DNA from 3 places in the Streptomyces sp. DSM 106670 genome. Region 2 is predicted to be linked to each of the others. Evidence: predicted binding sites of a transcription regulator. Region 2 holds the regulator's gene; each other region holds the start of a gene.
The links. Region 2 encodes HrcA, which represses chaperone genes, less so after heat shock. Its sites were predicted from a motif close to TTNGCACTCNGNNNNNCNGAGTGCNAA; they were not measured.
Positions count from the first base shown of each region.

Region 1: a site for HrcA is predicted at 2,573-2,599, ahead of groES (co-chaperone GroES). Genes of this name have one in related genera too.
Region 3: a site for HrcA is predicted at 4,488-4,514, ahead of groL (chaperonin GroEL). Genes of this name have one in related genera too.

Region 1 covers NZ_CM147704.1:5,145,115-5,151,159, forward strand. Annotated here, with positions in the region: gene ACSMXR_RS22950 (THUMP-like domain-containing protein) at 1-886, opposite strand, end outside; gene ACSMXR_RS22955 (polysaccharide deacetylase family protein) at 1,019-1,942, shown strand; gene ACSMXR_RS22960 (DUF6234 family protein) at 1,981-2,466, opposite strand; gene groES (co-chaperone GroES) at 2,757-3,065, shown strand; gene groL (chaperonin GroEL) at 3,163-4,788, shown strand; gene ACSMXR_RS22975 (hydroxyacid dehydrogenase) at 4,870-5,856, opposite strand; gene ACSMXR_RS22980 (carbohydrate ABC transporter permease) at 5,883-6,045, opposite strand, start outside.
Region 2 covers NZ_CM147704.1:2,364,083-2,370,127, reverse strand. Annotated here, with positions in the region: gene ACSMXR_RS10565 (DUF3097 domain-containing protein) at 1-601, opposite strand, end outside; gene ACSMXR_RS10560 (MBL fold metallo-hydrolase) at 678-1,409, opposite strand; gene hrcA (heat-inducible transcriptional repressor HrcA) at 1,584-2,600, shown strand; gene dnaJ (molecular chaperone DnaJ) at 2,601-3,743, shown strand; gene ACSMXR_RS10545 (nitronate monooxygenase) at 3,876-4,949, shown strand; gene ACSMXR_RS10540 (16S rRNA (uracil(1498)-N(3))-methyltransferase) at 4,946-5,692, shown strand; gene ACSMXR_RS10535 (histidine triad nucleotide-binding protein) at 5,762-6,045, shown strand, end outside.
Region 3 covers NZ_CM147704.1:4,655,716-4,661,760, reverse strand. Annotated here, with positions in the region: gene ACSMXR_RS20570 (asparagine synthase-related protein) at 1-1,312, opposite strand, end outside; gene ACSMXR_RS20565 (keywimysin-related RiPP) at 1,363-1,485, opposite strand; gene ACSMXR_RS20560 (hypothetical protein) at 2,030-2,509, opposite strand; gene groL (chaperonin GroEL) at 2,702-4,324, opposite strand; gene ACSMXR_RS20550 (cold-shock protein) at 4,668-4,874, opposite strand; gene ACSMXR_RS20545 (MoaD/ThiS family protein) at 5,320-5,598, opposite strand; gene thrC (threonine synthase) at 5,634-6,045, opposite strand, start outside.

The sequences.
Region 1 (6,045 bases), 2.8 Mb from region 2:
CGCCGTCCGGCTCGTACAGATAGCGCCCGACCGGGCCCACCGGCGGGGCGGGCAGCGGGGCCGGGGCGGTCAGGGTCGCCCCGGAGGGCAGCAGCGTGGCCCGGAACGCACCGGGCGCGAAGCCCTCCCCGTACCAGAGCACCGCCTCCTTCACATCGCCGCCGTCCGAGATCCACTCGGCCTCCGCCTCCGGGCCGATCGCCTCGTGCGGGATGCCCGGGGCGATCTTCAGCGCCGCCCTCGGAGCCTTCAGCGCGGCGGCCGTCGCCCAGGACAGCGGCGGTGAGTACGCCTCCGGATCGAAGATCCTGCCCCGGCCGCCGCGCCGGGCCGGGTCCACGAAGACCGCGTCGTACGGGGCGGTGTCGATCTCCGTGACATCGGCGCACCGCACCTCGATCAGCCCGGCAAGGCCGAGCGCCTCGGCGTTGGCGCGGGCCACCTCGGCGGTCAGCGGGTCGCGGTCCACGGCCAGTACGGAGATCCCGGCGCGGGCCAGCGCGATCGCGTCGCCGCCGATGCCGCAGCACAGGTCGGCCACGCTCCGCACGCCGAGCCCGGCGAACCGGGCGGCGCGGTGGGCGGCGACCGAGGTGCGGGTGGCCTGCTCGACGCCGTTGGGCGTGAAGTACATCCGGTGGGCGTCCTCGGCCCCGAACTTCGCCACCGCCCGCTGCCGCAGCCGGGCCTGGCCGAGCGCCGCCGACACCAGCTCCGCCGGGTGCGTACGGCGCAGCCGGGTCGCGGTGGCCAGCTCGTCGGCGGGGTCGTGGTCGCGCAGAGCGGCCAGCAGCCGCTCGCCCTCGGGGGTGCGCAGCGCGGCGAAGGCGGCGCGCGCGGGGTCGTCGGACGGGGCGGCGGGGGTCGATGCGTTCACCCGGTCCATTGTGGCCGGTGTCCCGGTGTGGGCCGGCCGGGGGACGGCGCCGGTCCGCTCGCGGTGTCGGGGCCGGAGACGGGGCGACGGCTGGCAGGATGCGGCGCCATGCAGCTAGTACGACAAAACGAAAAATCAGCCATGAAGCGGCACAGATCGGGCGTCGTCGTGCTGGCGGCCCTGCTGGCCGCCGCCGTCGCCTCCGGATGCGCGGCGGAGACGGGCGCCAGCGGTACGGGAGCCCCCGGCGGACCCGCGAAGCCCGCCGCCGGCCAGCAGGGCGAGGCCGCCCCGCAGGCCGGTCCGGCCCGCGCCCTCGACACCTACGCGGAGGCGCTCAGGAAGAAGCAGGCCGCCCGGGCCGTCGCCGCGAAGAAGTGGGGCCTCGCCAAGACCCCGCTCGCGGCCCCCGAGCCGCCGAAGACGAAGCCGGTCATCACCACCCGCAAGGGCTTCGAGGTCCGGGACGACAAGGGGCTGCCGCCCGTCTTCACCACCGTCCCCACCAAGGAGAAGATCGTCTTCCTGACGATGGACGACGGGGCGGAGAAGGACCCCGAGCTGCTGCGGATGATGACCGAACTCTCCATCCCGTACAGCGCGTTCCTCAGCGACTACGTCACCAGCGACGACTACGGCTACTTCAAGAAGATGCAGCAGCGCGGGGTGACCATCAGCAACCACACCCTCAACCACCGCTATCTGCCCGGCCTCTCCTACGCCGAGCAGAAGCGGGAGATCTGCGGCCAGCAGGAGAAGATCCTCAAGCACTACGGGAAGCGGCCGACCCTCTTCCGCCCGCCCTACGGCAACTACAACCGCGACACGCTCGTCATCGCCAAGTCCTGCGGGATCACCGCCGTACCGCTGTGGTCCTCCGAGGCCTTCCCCGACCACATGGAGTGGCGCGAGTGGGACCGGGACCTGCACCCCGGCGACATCGTCCTCACCCACTTCCGGGGCAAGGGGGACTGGAAGGGCTCGATGCCCGACATGATCCGCCGGGTCATGAAGACCATCACGGACAAGGGGTACGCGGTGGCGAAGCTGGAGGACTACGTCTGACCGGAGCCCTTCCCCGCACACCGGCCGCGAATGCGCGCTCAGCCTCCGCTGCGCGCGCATTCGTCGTTGCCGCCGCCGCTGCGGCAGGGCGGGGAGTTCCAGGTGGGAGCCGGTTCCGGAGCCTCCCGGCCGCTTCCCTGCACGGCGGACGCCAGGACCGTGACGCCCAGCGCCACCGCGACCACCACCTGCGTCCCGCCGGACCAGTACCACCCGCTCCGCAGCAGCCCCACGGCGACGCAGGCGACCAGGAGGGTCAGGACGACCAGAACGACGATCGGCGTCCAGTCCGTGCCTGGGTCCGCGGGCGGAGGCGCGGACACCTTGCCCTCGGCCGCCCCGCGCGACCGCGCCAGGCCCCGCAGCCCCAGCCACAGCGCCAGCAGCGCACCGAGCGCCACCTCCGCGACCACCAGCAGCAGGCCCGCCAGCAGATCCGCGCACCCGCCCGGCTCCGGCGACTGCCGCCGCGATGCGGCTCTCTCGGCGGGGCGTCCCGGCAGGCGGCTCTCGGCAGGCGTCATCTCCGTACCGTCGTACGGAACACCGCGCTCCGTCCCCACGTTGTCCGGACGGTGACCCGACGGAGCCCTGATCGAGCCTCGATCGGGACGGCGCGAGGGTGGTGAATTGGCACTCCGCTTGACCGAGTGCTAATCGCGGTCATAGTCTCGGGTCTGGCACTCCCCACTGGAGAGTGCCAGCACCACCTTTGCGCGACAGGGCAGGTCCGGCACCCGCGACGACGGATCGGTCTGGTCGCCGCCCACAGACTGTTAAACCCCGTGAGATCTCCGAAGGGGGAGACCGGATCGTGTCGACCACCAGCTCCAAGGTTGCGATCAAGCCGCTCGAGGACCGCATTGTGGTCCAGCCGCTCGACGCCGAGCAGACCACGGCTTCCGGCCTGGTCATTCCGGACACCGCGAAGGAGAAGCCCCAGGAGGGCGTCGTCCTCGCCGTGGGCCCGGGCCGCTTCGAGAACGGCGAGCGGCTTCCGCTCGACGTCAAGACCGGCGACGTCGTCCTGTACAGCAAGTACGGCGGCACCGAGGTGAAGTACAGCGGCGAGGAGTACCTCGTCCTCTCGGCCCGCGACGTCCTCGCGATCGTCGAGAAGTAACTCACCCACGTTTGCTTGTGTTCTGCGCCCCTGGCCCCCTGCGAAATAACTAGCCGGGCGGCGAGGGGCGCAGTTCATTTTGAGAGGGATACAGCCCATGGCGAAGATTCTGAAGTTCGACGAGGACGCCCGTCGCGCCCTTGAGCGCGGCGTCAACAAGCTTGCCGACACGGTCAAGGTGACGATCGGCCCCAAGGGCCGCAACGTCGTCATCGACAAGAAGTTCGGCGCTCCCACCATCACCAACGACGGTGTCACCATCGCGCGCGAGGTCGAGCTCGACGACCCGTACGAGAACCTCGGTGCCCAGCTCGTCAAGGAGGTGGCGACCAAGACCAACGACGTAGCGGGTGACGGCACCACCACCGCGACCGTCCTGGCCCAGGCGCTCGTCCGCGAGGGTCTGCGCAACGTCGCCGCCGGCGCCTCCCCGGCCGCCCTGAAGAAGGGCATCGACGCCGCCGTCAAGGCCGTGTCCGAGGAGCTCCTCTCCACGGCCCGCCCGATCGACGACAAGTCCGACATCGCCGCCGTGGCCGCGCTCTCCGCGCAGGACACCCAGGTCGGCGAGCTCATCGCGGACGCGATGGACAAGGTCGGCAAGGACGGTGTCATCACCGTCGAGGAGTCCAACACCTTCGGTCTGGACCTGGAGTTCACCGAGGGCATGGCCTTCGACAAGGGCTACCTGTCCCCGTACATGGTGTCCGACCAGGAGCGTATGGAGGCCGTCCTCGACGACCCGTACATCCTGATCCACCAGGGCAAGATCGGCTCGATCCAGGAGCTGCTGCCGCTCCTGGAGAAGGTCATCCAGGCCGGCGCCTCCAAGCCGCTCCTGATCATCGCCGAGGACGTCGAGGGCGAGGCGCTCTCCACTCTCGTCGTCAACAAGATCCGTGGCACCTTCAACGCCGTCGCGGTGAAGGCCCCGGGCTTCGGCGACCGCCGCAAGGCCATGCTCGGCGACATCGCCACCCTCACCGGTGCGACCGTCATCGCCGAGGAGGTCGGCCTCAAGCTCGACCAGGCCGGTCTGGACGTGCTCGGCACCGCCCGCCGCGTCACCGTCTCCAAGGACGACACGACCATCGTCGACGGCGGTGGCAACACCGAGGACGTCAAGGGCCGCGTCAACCAGATCAAGGCCGAGATCGAGTCCACGGACTCCGACTGGGACCGCGAGAAGCTCCAGGAGCGCCTCGCGAAGCTGGCCGGCGGCGTGTGCGTCATCCGCGTCGGCGCCGCCACCGAGGTGGAGCTCAAGGAGAAGAAGCACCGCCTCGAGGACGCCATCTCCGCCACCCGCGCCGCGGTCGAGGAGGGCATCGTCTCCGGCGGTGGCTCCGCCCTCGTCCACGCCGTGAAGGTCCTGGAGGGCAACCTCGGCAAGACCGGCGACGAGGCCACCGGTGTCGCGGTCGTCCGCCGCGCCGCCGTCGAGCCGCTGCGCTGGATCGCCGAGAACGCCGGCCTGGAGGGTTACGTCATCACCTCCAAGGTCTCCGAGCTCGACAAGGGCCAGGGCTTCAACGCCGCCACCGGCGAGTACGGCGACCTGGTCAAGGCCGGCGTCATCGACCCGGTCAAGGTCACCCGCTCCGCCCTGGAGAACGCCGCGTCCATCGCGTCGCTGCTGCTCACGACCGAGACCCTGGTCGTCGAGAAGCCGGCCGAGGAAGAGGCCGACGCCGGTCACGGCGGCCACGGCCACTCCCACTAGTACGGCCCCGTACCTTCCGGTACGGCCGAGGCCCGGTACCCCCGTCGCTGGGGCACCGGGCCTCGGTGCGTTCCGGGCGGCCTACGCCCTGCGCGCCAGGTCGTCCGGGGTGACCGGGTCCGCGAACGGCAGCCCGCTCGCGTACCGCGCCACCTCGTCCAGCGCGCAGTCCGCCAGCCGGTGGATCTCGTCGCCCAGCGAACCCGCGACATGCGGTGTCAGCAGCACGTTCGGCAGGTCGTACAGCGGCGATCCGGGCGGCGGAACCTCCGGCTCCGTCACATCGAGCACCGCGTTCAGCCGCCCCGACACCAGCTCCGGCAGCAGCGCGTCCTCGTCGATCAGCGAACCGCGCGAGGTGTTGATCAGCGTCGTCCCGTCCGCCATCGCCGCGAGCTGGGCGGCACCGATCAGATGCCGGGTCGCGGGCAGCTCCGGCGCGTGGACCGAGACGATCCGGCTCCGGGCACAGAGCTCGTCCAGGCCCGCCTTCGCCGCGCCGAGCCGTGCCGCCGCCCCCGCGTCCACGTACGGATCGAAGAGCAGCACGTCCAGGTCGAACGGGCGCAGCAGCTCGATCACCCGGCGGCCGATCCGCGAGGCGCCCACGATGCCCACGCACCGCCGGTAGTTGCCGTGCCCCGCCAGCTCCGCCCGCCAGTCGTGCGGGGCGCGCAGCCGCCGGTAGCGGTGGGCGGCGGGCAGCACGTTCTTCCCGGCGAACAGGATCGCGGCCAGCGTGTACTCCGCGACCGGCAGCGCGTTGGCCCCGGCCGCCGAGGTGACCCGGATGCCCCGCTCCCAGCAGGCCGGGGTGATGTGGTGCTTGACGCTTCCCGCCGCGTGGACGACGGCCCGCAGCCGGGGTGCGGCGGCGAGGACGCCGGCGGTCAGCGGGGGCGCGCCCCAGCAGGTGATGAGCAGCTCCGCCCCGGCGAGCGCGGCCGCCACCTCGGGTTCCGGGTCGGTCAGCCGGTGCGCGACGAGCGCCGGGTCGGTGTCCACGAGCGCGGTGAGCCGCTCCCGTTGTACGGGGGTGAAGAGGCGGTCCGCGATGCCGGGGCCCATGGCGAGGAGGGCGGTGGGGGTGGGTGTCACTTCAGGCTCCCTGCGGTCAGGCCCGCCTTCCAGTGCCGCTGGAGCAGGACGAAGGCGATGATCAGCGGCGTGACGGCGAGGAGCGAGCCGGTCACGACCATCGGGTAGAACGCCGGGTCGGCGTTGGCGTTGCTGTGCCAGTTGTAGAGGCCCAGGCTC
Region 2 (6,045 bases):
CCCACACGTCGATGTACGGATGCCCCACCACCAGCACATGGTCACCGGTCACCTGCGCCGCGATCCGGGACTCCTTGGAGCCGGGCACCAGATGGTCCACCAGCACCCCCAGCCGGGCGTCGGGCCCCGGCGCGAACTCCCCGACGATCGCCGGAAGGTCGTCGACCCCTTCCAGGTACTCCACGACCACGCCCTCGATCCGCAGGTCGTCGCCCCACACCCGCTCCACCAGCTCCGCGTCGTGCCGGCCCTCCACATAGATCCGCCCGGCCCGCGCCACCCGGGCCCGCGCCCCGGGCACCGCCACCGAACCGGAAGCCGTACGGGTGGGGCGCACGGGACCGCCGGGGCCCGGGCGCACCAGCGTGACGACCTTGCCCTCCAGCAGGAAGCCGCGCGGCTCCATCGGGAACACCCGGTGCTTGCCGAACCGGTCCTCCAGGGTCACCGTCGGACCCTGCGCCGTCTTCTCGCAGCGGATCACCGCACCGCAGAAGCCGGTGGCGACCTCCTCCACGACCAGATCGGGTTCGGCGGGCACCTCGGGCACGGGGGCGGACCGCTTCCACGGCGGGGTCAGGTCCGGCTGGTAGCTGCGCATGGCCCGACGATAATCCGCCCGCCGCCGCGAAGAACCTCACCCCGCCCCGAAGATCCTCACGCCACCGCGAAGATCCTCACGCCACCGCGAACCGCTCCGCCAGCGCCGCCCGCTGCGCCCGGACGAAGGCCGCGTCCACCACGGCCCCGTGCCCCGGTACGTACAGCGCGTCCTCGCCGCCCAGCGCCAGCAGCCGCTCCAGCGCGGCCGGCCAGCGCGAGGCGATCGCGTCCGAGCCCGCCTGCGGCTCGCCCGACTCCTCCACCAGATCACCGCAGAACACCACCGGAGGCCCGCCGTCCGAACCCGGCACCAGCACCGCGAGGTCATGGCCGCTGTGCCCCGGACCCACGTTCGCCAGCAGCACCTGACGGCCGCCGCCCAGGTCGAGCGTCCAGTCGCCGCACACCTCGTGGTGCGGGGCCACCAGCGTGTCCGCCGACCGGGCCGCCTCGTCCTCCGTGACCCCGTGGCGCACCGCCGAGGCGCACAGCTGCTCCGCCCCGTCCCGCAGCAGCGCCCCGACGCCCACCGCCCCGTACACCTGCGCCCCGGCGAACGCGGCGGTGCCCAGCACATGATCGAAGTGCGGGTGGCTCAGTGCGATATGCGTCACCCTCCGCCCCAGCAGCGCCTCCGCCTGCCGGCGCAGCTCCACGCCCTCGCGCAGGGTCGCGCCCGTGTCGTACAGCAGCACCCCGTCCGGCCCGGCGACCAGCCCGGCGGTGGCGTCCCAGCCGGGCAGCCGCCGCCTGCCGATACCGTTGCCCAACCGCTCCCAGCCGAAGTCTTCCCAAGCGACGTCCATACCAGGACGCTATCGGCAACGACCTGCGCGGTCCTGTGGGAGCGTGGCCGGTCGCCCTTGCCCCGGCCCCACCCCACCCCCGTACACTGACGACGGGATCGCTGGCACTCGTACGTACCGAGTGCCAGCCGGACACCGGAGAGATCCGGAGAAACACAGCTGGAGGTGTGCGCGATGCTCAGCGAACGCAGACTCGAAGTGCTGCGCGCCATCGTCCAGGACTATGTCGGCACCGAGGAGCCCGTCGGCTCCAAGGCGCTCACCGAGCGGCACCGGCTGGGAGTCTCCCCGGCCACCGTCCGCAACGACATGGCGGTGCTGGAGGACGAGGGCTTCATCGCCCAGCCGCACACGAGCGCGGGGCGCATCCCCACCGACAAGGGGTACCGCCTCTTCGTCGACAAGCTCGCGGGCGTCAAGCCGCTCTCCTCGCCCGAGCGCCGGGCCATCCAGAACTTCCTCGACGGCGCGGTCGACCTCGACGACGTGGTCGGCCGGACGGTGCGGCTGCTCGCGCAGCTGACCCGGCAGGTCGCCGTCGTGCAGTACCCCTCGCTGACCCGCTCCACGGTGCGGCACGTGGAGCTGCTGGGGCTCGCCCCCGCCCGGCTGATGCTCGTCCTGATCACGGACACCGGCCGGGTCGAACAGCGTATGATCGACTGCCCTGCGCCGTTCGGCGAGGCATCGCTCGCGGATCTGCGGGCCCGGCTCAACAGCCGGGTCGTCGGACGCCGCTTCGCGGATGTCCCGCGCTTGGTGCAGGAGCTGCCGGAATCCTTCGACAGCGAGGACCGGGGGACGGTCTCCACCGTCCTTTCCACCCTCCTCGAAACCCTGGTCGAGGAGACGGAGGAGCGGCTGATGATCGGCGGCACCTCCAACCTCACCCGCTTCGGACACGACTTCCCGGTGATGATCCGGCCGGTGCTGGAAGCACTGGAGGAACAGGTCGTCCTGCTGAAGCTGCTCGGTGAGGCCACGGACTCCGGCATGACCGTACGGATCGGGCACGAGAACGCCCACGAGGGGCTCAACTCCACGTCCGTCGTCGCGGTCGGCTACGGTTCGGGCGACGAGGCAGTCGCCAAACTCGGCGTGGTCGGACCGACCCGCATGGACTACCCCGGAACGATGGGAGCGGTACGCGCAGTGGCACGTTACGTCGGACAGATCCTGGCGGAGTCGTAAGTGGCCACGGACTACTACGCCGTACTCGGCGTGCGCCGCGACGCATCTCAGGACGAGATCAAGAAGGCATTCCGTCGGCTCGCTCGCGAGCTGCACCCGGATGTCAACCCGGACCCGAAGACCCAGGAGCGGTTCAAGGAGATCAACGCCGCTTACGAGGTGCTCTCGGACCCGCAGAAGAAGCAGGTCTACGACCTCGGCGGCGACCCGCTCTCCGCGAACGGCGGAGGCGGCGGTGGCGCGGGCGGTTTCGGAGCCGGCGGCTTCGGCAACTTCTCCGACATCATGGACGCGTTCTTCGGCAACGCCGCACAGCGCGGGCCCCGCTCGCGCACCCGGCGCGGCCAGGACGCCATGATCCGGCTGGAGATCGACCTCAACGAGGCGGCCTTCGGCACCACCAAGGACATCCAGGTCGACACGGCCGTCGTCTGCAACACCTGCAGCGGCGAGGGCGCGGCCCCCGGCACCTCCGCCCAGACCTGTGACATGTGTCGCGGCCGCGGTGAGGTCTCGCAGGTCACCCGGTCCTTCCTGGGCCAGGTCATGACCTCGCGGCCCTGCCCGCAGTGCCAGGGCTTCGGCACCGTCGTGCCCACCCCCTGCCCGGAGTGCGCCGGCGACGGCCGCATCCGCTCGCGGCGCACGCTCACGGTCAAGATCCCGGCGGGCGTCGACAACGGAACCCGTATCCAGCTCGCCGGAGAGGGCGAGGTCGGCCCCGGCGGCGGCCCGCCCGGCGATCTGTACGTGGAGATCCACGAGCTGCCGCACGCCGTCTTCCAGCGGCGCGGCGACGATCTGCACTGCACGGTCACCATCCCCATGACGGCCGCGGCCCTCGGCACCAAGTGCCCGCTGGAGACGCTGGACGGCCTGGAGGAGATCGACATCCGGCCCGGCACCCAGTCCGGCCAGTCCGTGCCGCTGCACGGGCGCGGGATCACGCATCTGCGCGGCGGCGGCCGGGGCGACCTGATCGTGCACGTCGAGGTGATGACCCCCTCCAAGCTCGACCCCGAGCAGGAACGGCTGCTGCGGGAGCTCTCCAAGCTCCGCGGCGAGGAACGGCCCTTGGGTCAATTCCAGCCAGGTCAGCAGGGCCTCTTCTCCCGTCTGAAGGACGCGTTCAACGGCCGCTGAACCGCTTTCTGCCTTTCACCGCACCGCCCGCCGGTTCCCTACCGGCGGGCGGTGCGGCGTAGGGCGGGAGAACCGGTCAGGCCGCAGGCTGGCTGATTCGGCCCCGTGCACGGAACGTGGCACGATGCGGTCATGTCCTCCGAGTTGACCGATCTCTGCCGGTATCCGATCGTGCAGGCCCCCATGGCGGGCGGCGCGTCCGGACCCCAGCTCGCCGCCGCCGTCGCCGAGGCCGGCGGGCTCGGATTCCTGGCCGCCGGATACAAAACGGCGGACGGGATGTACAACGAGATCAAGCAGCTGCGCAGGCTCACCGGCGGACCGTTCGGCGTCAACCTCTTCATGCCGCAGCCCGCCCTCGCCGACCCCAGCGCCGTCGAGGTCTACCGCCACCAGCTCGCCGGCGAAGCCGCCTGGTACGAGACCCCGCTCGGCGACCCGGACAGCAGCGGCGACGACGGCTACGAGGCCAAGGTCGCGATCCTGCTGGAGGACCCGGTCCCGGTGGTCTCGTTCACCTTCGGCTGCCCCACCCGCGACACCCTCGACGCCTTCGCCCGCGCCGGTACGCACACCGTCGTCACGGTCACCTCGGCCGAGGAGGCCCAGAGCGCCCAGTGGGCGGGCGCCGACACCGTCTGCGTCCAGGGCGTCGAGGCGGGCGGCCACCAGTCCACCCACCGCGACGACCCGCAGCTCGACCAGACCGGCACCGGACTGCTCTCCCTCCTCGCCCAGGTCCGCGAGACCGTGCAGATCCCGATCGTCGCCACCGGCGGCCTGATGCGCGGCTCCCAGATCGCCGCCGCCCTCGCGGCCGGCGCGGACGCCGCCCAGCTCGGCACCGCCTTCCTGATCTGCCCCGAGTCCGGCGCGCACCTGCTGCACAAGCAGGCCCTCACCAACCCGCTGTTCGTCCGCACCGAGCTGACCCGCGCCTTCTCCGGGCGGCCCGCCCGCGGCCTGGTCAACCGCTTCGTCCGGGAACACGGCCCGTACGCCCCCGCCGCCTACCCCCAGGTCCACTACGTCACCAGCGGGCTGCGCCAGGCCGCCGCCAAGGCCGGGGACGCCCAGGGCATGGCGCTGTGGGCCGGACAGGGCCACCGGATGGCCCGCGAACTGCCCGCCGCCGAGCTGATCGAACTGCTCGCCGCCGAACTGGAGGCCGCCCGGGCGGCCCTGAGCATGAGGAGCCCCCGGTGACCGCACCGGTCTTCGTCGTCGAACGGATGCCCACCGGGCCGGAGTTCGTCCTGGACGGCCCCGAAGGACGGCACGCCGTCTCCGTCAAGCGGCTCCAGCCCGGCGAGGACGTCGTCCTCACCGACGGCCTCGGCCACTGGGCGGACGGCGTCGTCCACGCCGCCGAGGGCAAGGACCGCCTCACCGTCACACTCCACGCGGGCGTCCGGGAGGAGCCGGAGCCCACGCCCCGGATCACCGTCGTCCAGGCGCTCCCCAAGGGCGACCGGGGCGAGCTGGCCGTCGAGACGATGACCGAGACCGGCGTCGACGCGATCGTGCCCTGGCAGGCGGCCCGCTGCATCACCCAGTGGAAGGGCGACCGGGGCGCCAAGGCCCTGACGAAGTGGCGCAGCACGGCCCGCGAGGCGGGCAAGCAGTCCCGCCGGGTGCGCTTCCCCGAGGTGGCCGACGCCATGACGACCAAGCAGGTCGCCGCCCTCCTCGCCGACGCCGACTTCGCCGGGGTCCTCCACGAGGACCGCGACCACGACAGCACCCCGCTCGCCACCGCCGAACTCCCCGCCACCGGCACGATCGTGCTCGTCGTCGGCCCCGAGGGCGGCGTCTCCCCGCAGGAACTGGCCGCCTTCGCCGAGGCGGGCGCCCGCCCGTACCGCCTGGGCCGCAGCGTGCTGCGCACCTCCACCGCCGGGACCGCCGCGACCGCGCTGCTGCTGGGACGCACGGGGCGCTGGGGATGAACGGGGCCCGGCGATAGCATGCCCCTGTACTGATCACCACGGATCACCAGCGAACGAGGAGGCCCGGCCATGGCGGGAGAGCCGCAGACCGACTGCCTGTTCTGCAAGATCGTTTCGGGAGACATCCCGGCGACCATCGTCCGCGAGAGCGAGACCACCGTCGCCTTCCGCGACATCAACCCGCAGGCCCCGACCCACGTCCTGGTCATCCCCAAGGTCCACTACCCGGACGCCGCCACCCTCGCCGCCGCCGAACCGCGGATCGCCGCGGACGTGCTGACCGAGGCCGGAGCGGTAGCCGCCGACGAGAAGATCGACTCCACCGGCTACCGGATCATCCTCAACACGGGCTC
Region 3 (6,045 bases), 2.3 Mb from region 2:
ACGTGGAGCGGTTCAGCAGGGCCTTCAGCGTCGGCAGGAGCGGCCAGCCGAGCTGGTGGCGCAGTCCGCCGAGGTGGTTCCAGGCGGTGAGCGGGTTGCCGTGGAAGAGGTCCTGGTAGGCGTGGGGCAGGCCGAGGAAGAGTTCGTCGCCGCCGTAGCCGGTGAGGTGGTAGCGCGAGCCGGTGGCGTGGGCGCGGCTCAGGAGCAGGTGCGCGCGGGCCCGGCCGGGGGCCACGGGGAGCGGTTCGTCGTTCAACTCTTCGGCGGTGGCGGCGAGATCGGCGTAGAAGTAGGGGGCGTCGTCGGCGGGGATGATGTGGTGGTCCAGGCCGGTGGAGTCGCCGCCGTTCCGTCCCGCATCGGGCGTACGCGCCGCGTCGCTGTCCCGCTTCACGTCAACGCCTCCCGCCGCCGTGCCACCTCGCGCCCCAACACCTCCTCCTCGCGCCGCCTCCACCGCTCTGCGCGCCCACGCCTCGTCCTCGCTGTAGCGGTCGCGGGCGGCGACGGTGAGCAGGGAGAGTTCGGCGGGGCCGGTCGCGCGGGCGGCGAAGGTGAGGGCCGTGGAGTCCATGCCGCCGGACAGCTCGCAGCTGATCCGGTCCAGGCCGCCGACATGGGCCCGTACGGAGGCGGCGATGGCGTCGCCGAGTGCCCGGGCTCCTTCGGCCAGCGGGAGTTCGGCGGGCGGCGGCTCCCACCAGCGGTGCTCCGTGGGGCCGGGGACGGCGGCCGTGCCCGGTGCTGCGACGGGCAGGGCCAGGCCGTACCCGGCGCCGGTCTCGTGCACGCCGCGCCACACGACGCGGCGGCTCAGGGGGTGCGGCAGGAAGTCGAGCATGCGCAGGGCCAGCGCGCCGTCGTCCAGGGGCGCGCCGATCAGGCGGGCGAGGACGGCGGGCCGGTCGGAGGCGATGGTTCCGGCCTCCGGGTGCCGGGCGTGGCAGATCCGGCGCAGCCCGGAGGCGGTGCCCCGGATCCAGGTCTCTCCGGAGAGCTGGGCGATCACATGGTGGAGGCCGGGCAGCCGGGCGAGACGGCGTTCCAGGCCGGCCCGGTCGCGGGCCCCCTCCAGCAGACCGGAAAGTGCGGCGTCGGGGACCCGGTCCGGGCCGATGAGCACGAGGGCGTCGTCGCCCCGGCGGAGGTGGCTCACCTCGCGGACCAGCGGGCGGGCGAGGATCCAGGGCCGCCCGGATGCGTGGGCGACCACCGTCTCCCCGCCCGCCCCCGGAGGAAGCTGCCCGGCCACCGCCGCTCCCGCCACGCTGTCCGGCAGGACGACGAAGTAGTCACGCAGTTGGCCGGGCATGTTCACCTTCCGGAAGTTCTCGTACGACGCACAGGAAACCGGGGGCCGGATCAGATGATGCGGCGGACCCAGTACTCCTTGTACGAGCCGTAGAAGTAACCGGCGGTCTTCTTCGAAAAGTCGCCCTGCTTGAACAGCGACGGCTTCACGTAAGCCTTCTTCTGCTGCTTCATGACACCTTCCCTTCTGTGCGGTTGACGACCGTTATGCCCAACTGACGTCTGCATAACTGAAGTTATTCGTGCGACTGGTGTTCACCACGTGAACACCAGAGCCATCATGTCCCGCTGCCGATCCGGTACGCATGATTCCGACTTACCGTGCGAAGTTGGCTGGATAGCGTGAGGGCCGAGGCCCAGGCGCAGGGCCGCGCCGGGACGCTCCACGGGGCCTCGGGGCACCGACCGGTCGGCATGTGCAGTCGCACAGCGCCGGGGCGCGGCGAGGCAGTGGACTGGACCAATGGCTGTACGCGGCGGCCGGACCGGGCAGTGAGCTGCCAAGAGAGCCGGCGGCATCCGGCGGAACGAAGGAACCACGGCGGGCGAGGGCCCGGCAGCCCGCGCGGCGGCCCTACCTCACCGGTCGCCGGCGCGCCACCTACATCGCCGAAAACGGATGAACGCGCGGTGCAGCACGGCACCGGGCGCGACAAGTACGCATTCGGCCACAGGCCTGGGGCGTGTCCGCCGGGCCCGCCCTACCGGCCGGCCCGCCCTACCGGCCGCGCAGCCGGTAGCCGCCCCAGGCCGCCGCTCCCGCGCCCAGCAGCAGCGGGATCATGCCGTAGCCGACGACCGTCGAGGAGTGGGCGTACCACCGTCCGCCGTCGAACACCTGGGTCGCGGTGATGGTCTCGGGGTCGTTCCGGCCGTCGTGGTCGGCGAAGAGGATCCTGACGCGCTGGATGTCCGCCGGCTCGGGCGTGCCGTCCACATGGGCGCGCAGCGACTCCAGGGCCACCCTCTTGCGCTCCGCGTCGTTGGCGCGCTGCTGGGCCGGGCTCTCGCCGAAGCAGTGCCAGACGGTCTGCCCCTTCTTCGTACGCGTGTCGTGGCAGTCGATCCGGCCGAAGGTCTCGACCCGCATGCCGAGGGCGCCGGAGAGCCCCGTCCCGGTCACCACGACGAACAGCCCCAGCACGAACAGCACGGCCCCGCCCAGCACGAACGAGGCCCCCTTCCAGTCCTTGGTCATCCCGTCCCCGTCCCCCGTTCTCGCGGCGACCGGTCCACCGGCCCCCCGGCGCATTCTTCCAGCGCGGCCGGGAACGCCACAGGGGCGGCACCTCCGTGAAGGAGGTACCGCCCCTGTGGGACGTACTGCGCACGTACGGGGACGTACGCGGAACTTCGGATCAGGCGGGGAGGCCGGAGCCTCCGTGGCCGATCAGAAGTCCATGTCACCGCCCGGCATGCCACCCGGAGCGGCCGCGCCGGCCTTCTCGGGCTTGTCGGCGATGACGGCCTCGGTGGTGAGGAAGAGCGCGGCGATGGACGCGGCGTTCTGCAGGGCGGAGCGCGTGACCTTCGCCGGGTCGAGAATGCCCTCGGCGATCATGTCGACGTACTCGCCGGTCGCGGCGTTGAGGCCGTGACCGATCGGCAGGTTGCGGACCTTCTCCACGACGACGCCACCCTCGAGACCACCGTTGACGGCGATCTGCTTGAGCGGGGCCTCCAGCGCGAGCTTCACGGCGTTGGCGCCGGTCGCCTCGTCACCCGTGAGGTCGAGCTTCTCGAAGACGGCCGAGGCCTGGAGCAGAGCCACGCCACCACCGGCGACGATGCCCTCCTCGACGGCGGCCTTGGCGTTGCGCACCGCGTCCTCGATGCGGTGCTTGCGCTCCTTGAGCTCCACCTCGGTGGCGGCGCCGGCCTTGATGACGGCCACGCCGCCGGCCAGCTTCGCCAGGCGCTCCTGGAGCTTCTCGCGGTCGTAGTCCGAGTCGGAGTTCTCGATCTCGGCACGGATCTGGTTGACGCGACCCTGAACCTGGTCGCTGTCACCGGCGCCGTCGACGATCGTCGTCTCGTCCTTGGTGATGACGACCTTGCGGGCGCGGCCGAGCAGGTCCAGGCCGGCGTTCTCCAGCTTGAGACCGACCTCCTCGGAGATCACGGTGCCACCGGTGAGGATGGCGATGTCCGCGAGCATGGCCTTGCGGCGGTCGCCGAAGCCCGGGGCCTTGACGGCGACGGACTTGAACGTGCCCTTGATCTTGTTGACGACCAGGGTGGAGAGCGCCTCGCCCTCGACGTCCTCGGCGATGATCAGCAGGGGCTTGCCCGACTGCATGACCTTCTCCAGCAGCGGGATCAGGTCCTTGACGCTGCCGATCTTCGAGTTGACGATCAGGATGTACGGGTCGTCGAGCGACGCCTCCATACGCTCCATGTCGGTGGCGAAGTACGCCGAGATGTAGCCCTTGTCGAAGCGCATACCCTCGGTGAGCTCCAGCTCCAGACCGAAGGTCTGGGACTCCTCGACGGTGATGACGCCTTCCTTGCCGACCTTGTCCATCGCCTCGGCGATCTTGGCGCCGATCTCGGTGTCGGCGGCGGAGATGGAGGCGGTCGAAGCGATCTGCTCCTTGGTCTCCACGTCCTTGGCCTGCTCCAGCAGAGCGGCGGAGACGGCCTCGACGGCCTTCTCGATGCCGCGCTTGAGGGCCATCGGGTTGGCGCCTGCGGCGACGTTGCGCAGACCCTCGCGGACGAGAGCCTGAGCCAGAACGGTGGCGGTGGTCGTACCGTCGCCGGCGACGTCGTCCGTCTTCTTGGCGACCTCCTTGACCAGCTCCGCACCGATCTTCTCGTACGGGTCCTCGAGCTCGATCTCCTTGGCGATGGAAACACCATCGTTGGTGATCGTGGGCGCGCCCCACTTCTTCTCGAGGACGACGTTACGGCCCTTGGGGCCGAGGGTGACCTTGACGGCGTCGGCGAGCTGGTTCATCCCGCGCTCGAGACCGCGCCGTGCCTCCTCGTCGAACGCGATGATCTTGGCCATGTGAAGTGGTCCTCCCGGACAGGGGTGGATTTCTCCGGACCGAGAGGCGCCCGCGACGGACGGCCTGCGTGCGTGGTGGTTCCTTGCCCCACCGCGCCTGCGGGCCTCACCGGCCCGGTCCAAGTTTCTGTCACTCTCACCTGGAGAGTGCTAACGCCAATGATTAGCACTCGACCCCTGCGAGTGCAAGCGTCCCTCGTCGGATGTGGACAGCGGCGGCATCGGATGTGGACGGCGGCGCGCCCCCTCGACCGGGTCACCGGACGCGCGTAGGGCCCGATCCCCTGATCCGGGGTTCGGGCCCTACGTGCGTGAGTGGTGTCGTCGGACGACCGCGCCGAGCTCAGCCGACGGCGAGCTTGACCATGTCGGCCTGGGGCCCCTTCTGGCCCTGCGAGATCTCGAATTCAACTCGCTGACCCTCTTCGAGGGTGCGGTACCCGTCCATCTGGATCGCGCTGTAGTGGACGAAAACATCCGCACCACCGTCGACCGCGATGAAGCCGTACCCCTTCTCCGCGTTGAACCACTTGACGGTGCCCTGAGCCATGCCTAACTCCCCTATTACTGGCCCTTGCACGGGACCGCACTTCGCGGACCCGGGTCGGAACTCACCCTCCGACAGGAGAGGGTGTGCGGCGCCGCAGCGCGTCGACCGCGGCCGAATGTATCCGCCCAACTGCCCTCTGCAACAGGTCAATCGGACGGGAATTCTGGGCGCGGGAGAACACGCGTATATGCGGGTTTGCTGAGATTTACGGGCAAGTCGGGCCAGGCAAAGGGCACTTATGCCGCAAGAGGTTCACGCACTTTGGCTGCTTCTTATCGGGGCCGGGCGCATTCTCATATGCGGGCGGCACGGGCAGCGGATGGGGCTTCCCCAACTGTACCGTGCTCAACCATGCAGAATTGCCCCCTCCGCTTCTCTCGCGGAGGGGGCAACCGTGGTCACACAGAGGTGCGGTGGGGGCCGCCGTGGAGCGGCCCCGGGCGGTTCAGCAGCCGCCGGCGACCGCGGGGATGATCGAGACGCCCGCGCCGTCCGGCGTGGCCGCGTCCAGGCCGCCCTCGAAGCGCACGTCGTCGTCGTTGACGTACACGTTCACGAAGCGGCGCAGCTTGCCCTGGTCGTCCAGGACGCGGGCGGCGATGCCCGGGTGGTCCTTCTCCAGGGACTCGATGACCTCGGAGAGCTTCGCGCCCTCCGCCGGGACCTCGGCCTGGCCGCCCGTGTACGTGCGGAGGATGGTGGGGATGCGGACCTTGACGCTCATGGTGGATGCCCTTCTCTTCCTGCGGTCTGGGGTGGTCAGGCGGAGGCGAGGCCCGCGGCGCGGAACGCGTCCAGGCTCGGCTTGATGGTCGCCGTGGCCTGCGAGGTCGCGGAGACCGCGTCGAGCGTCTTGAGCCCGTCGCCGGTGTTCAGGACGACCGTGGTGAGCGTCGGGTCGATGACGCCGGCCTCGATCAGCTTCTTCGTCACACCGAGCGTCACCCCGCCCGCCGTCTCGCCGAAGATGCCCTCGGTGCGCGCCAGCAACTTGATCGCGTCGACGACCTGCTCGTCGTTCACGTCCTCCACCGCGCCGCCGGTGCGGCGGGCGATGTCCAGGACGTACGGGCCGTCGGCCGGGTTGCCGATGGCCAGCGACTTGGCGATGGTGTTCGGCTTCTGGGGCCGTACGACGTCGTGGCCGGCCTTGAAGGCGGCGGAGACCGGG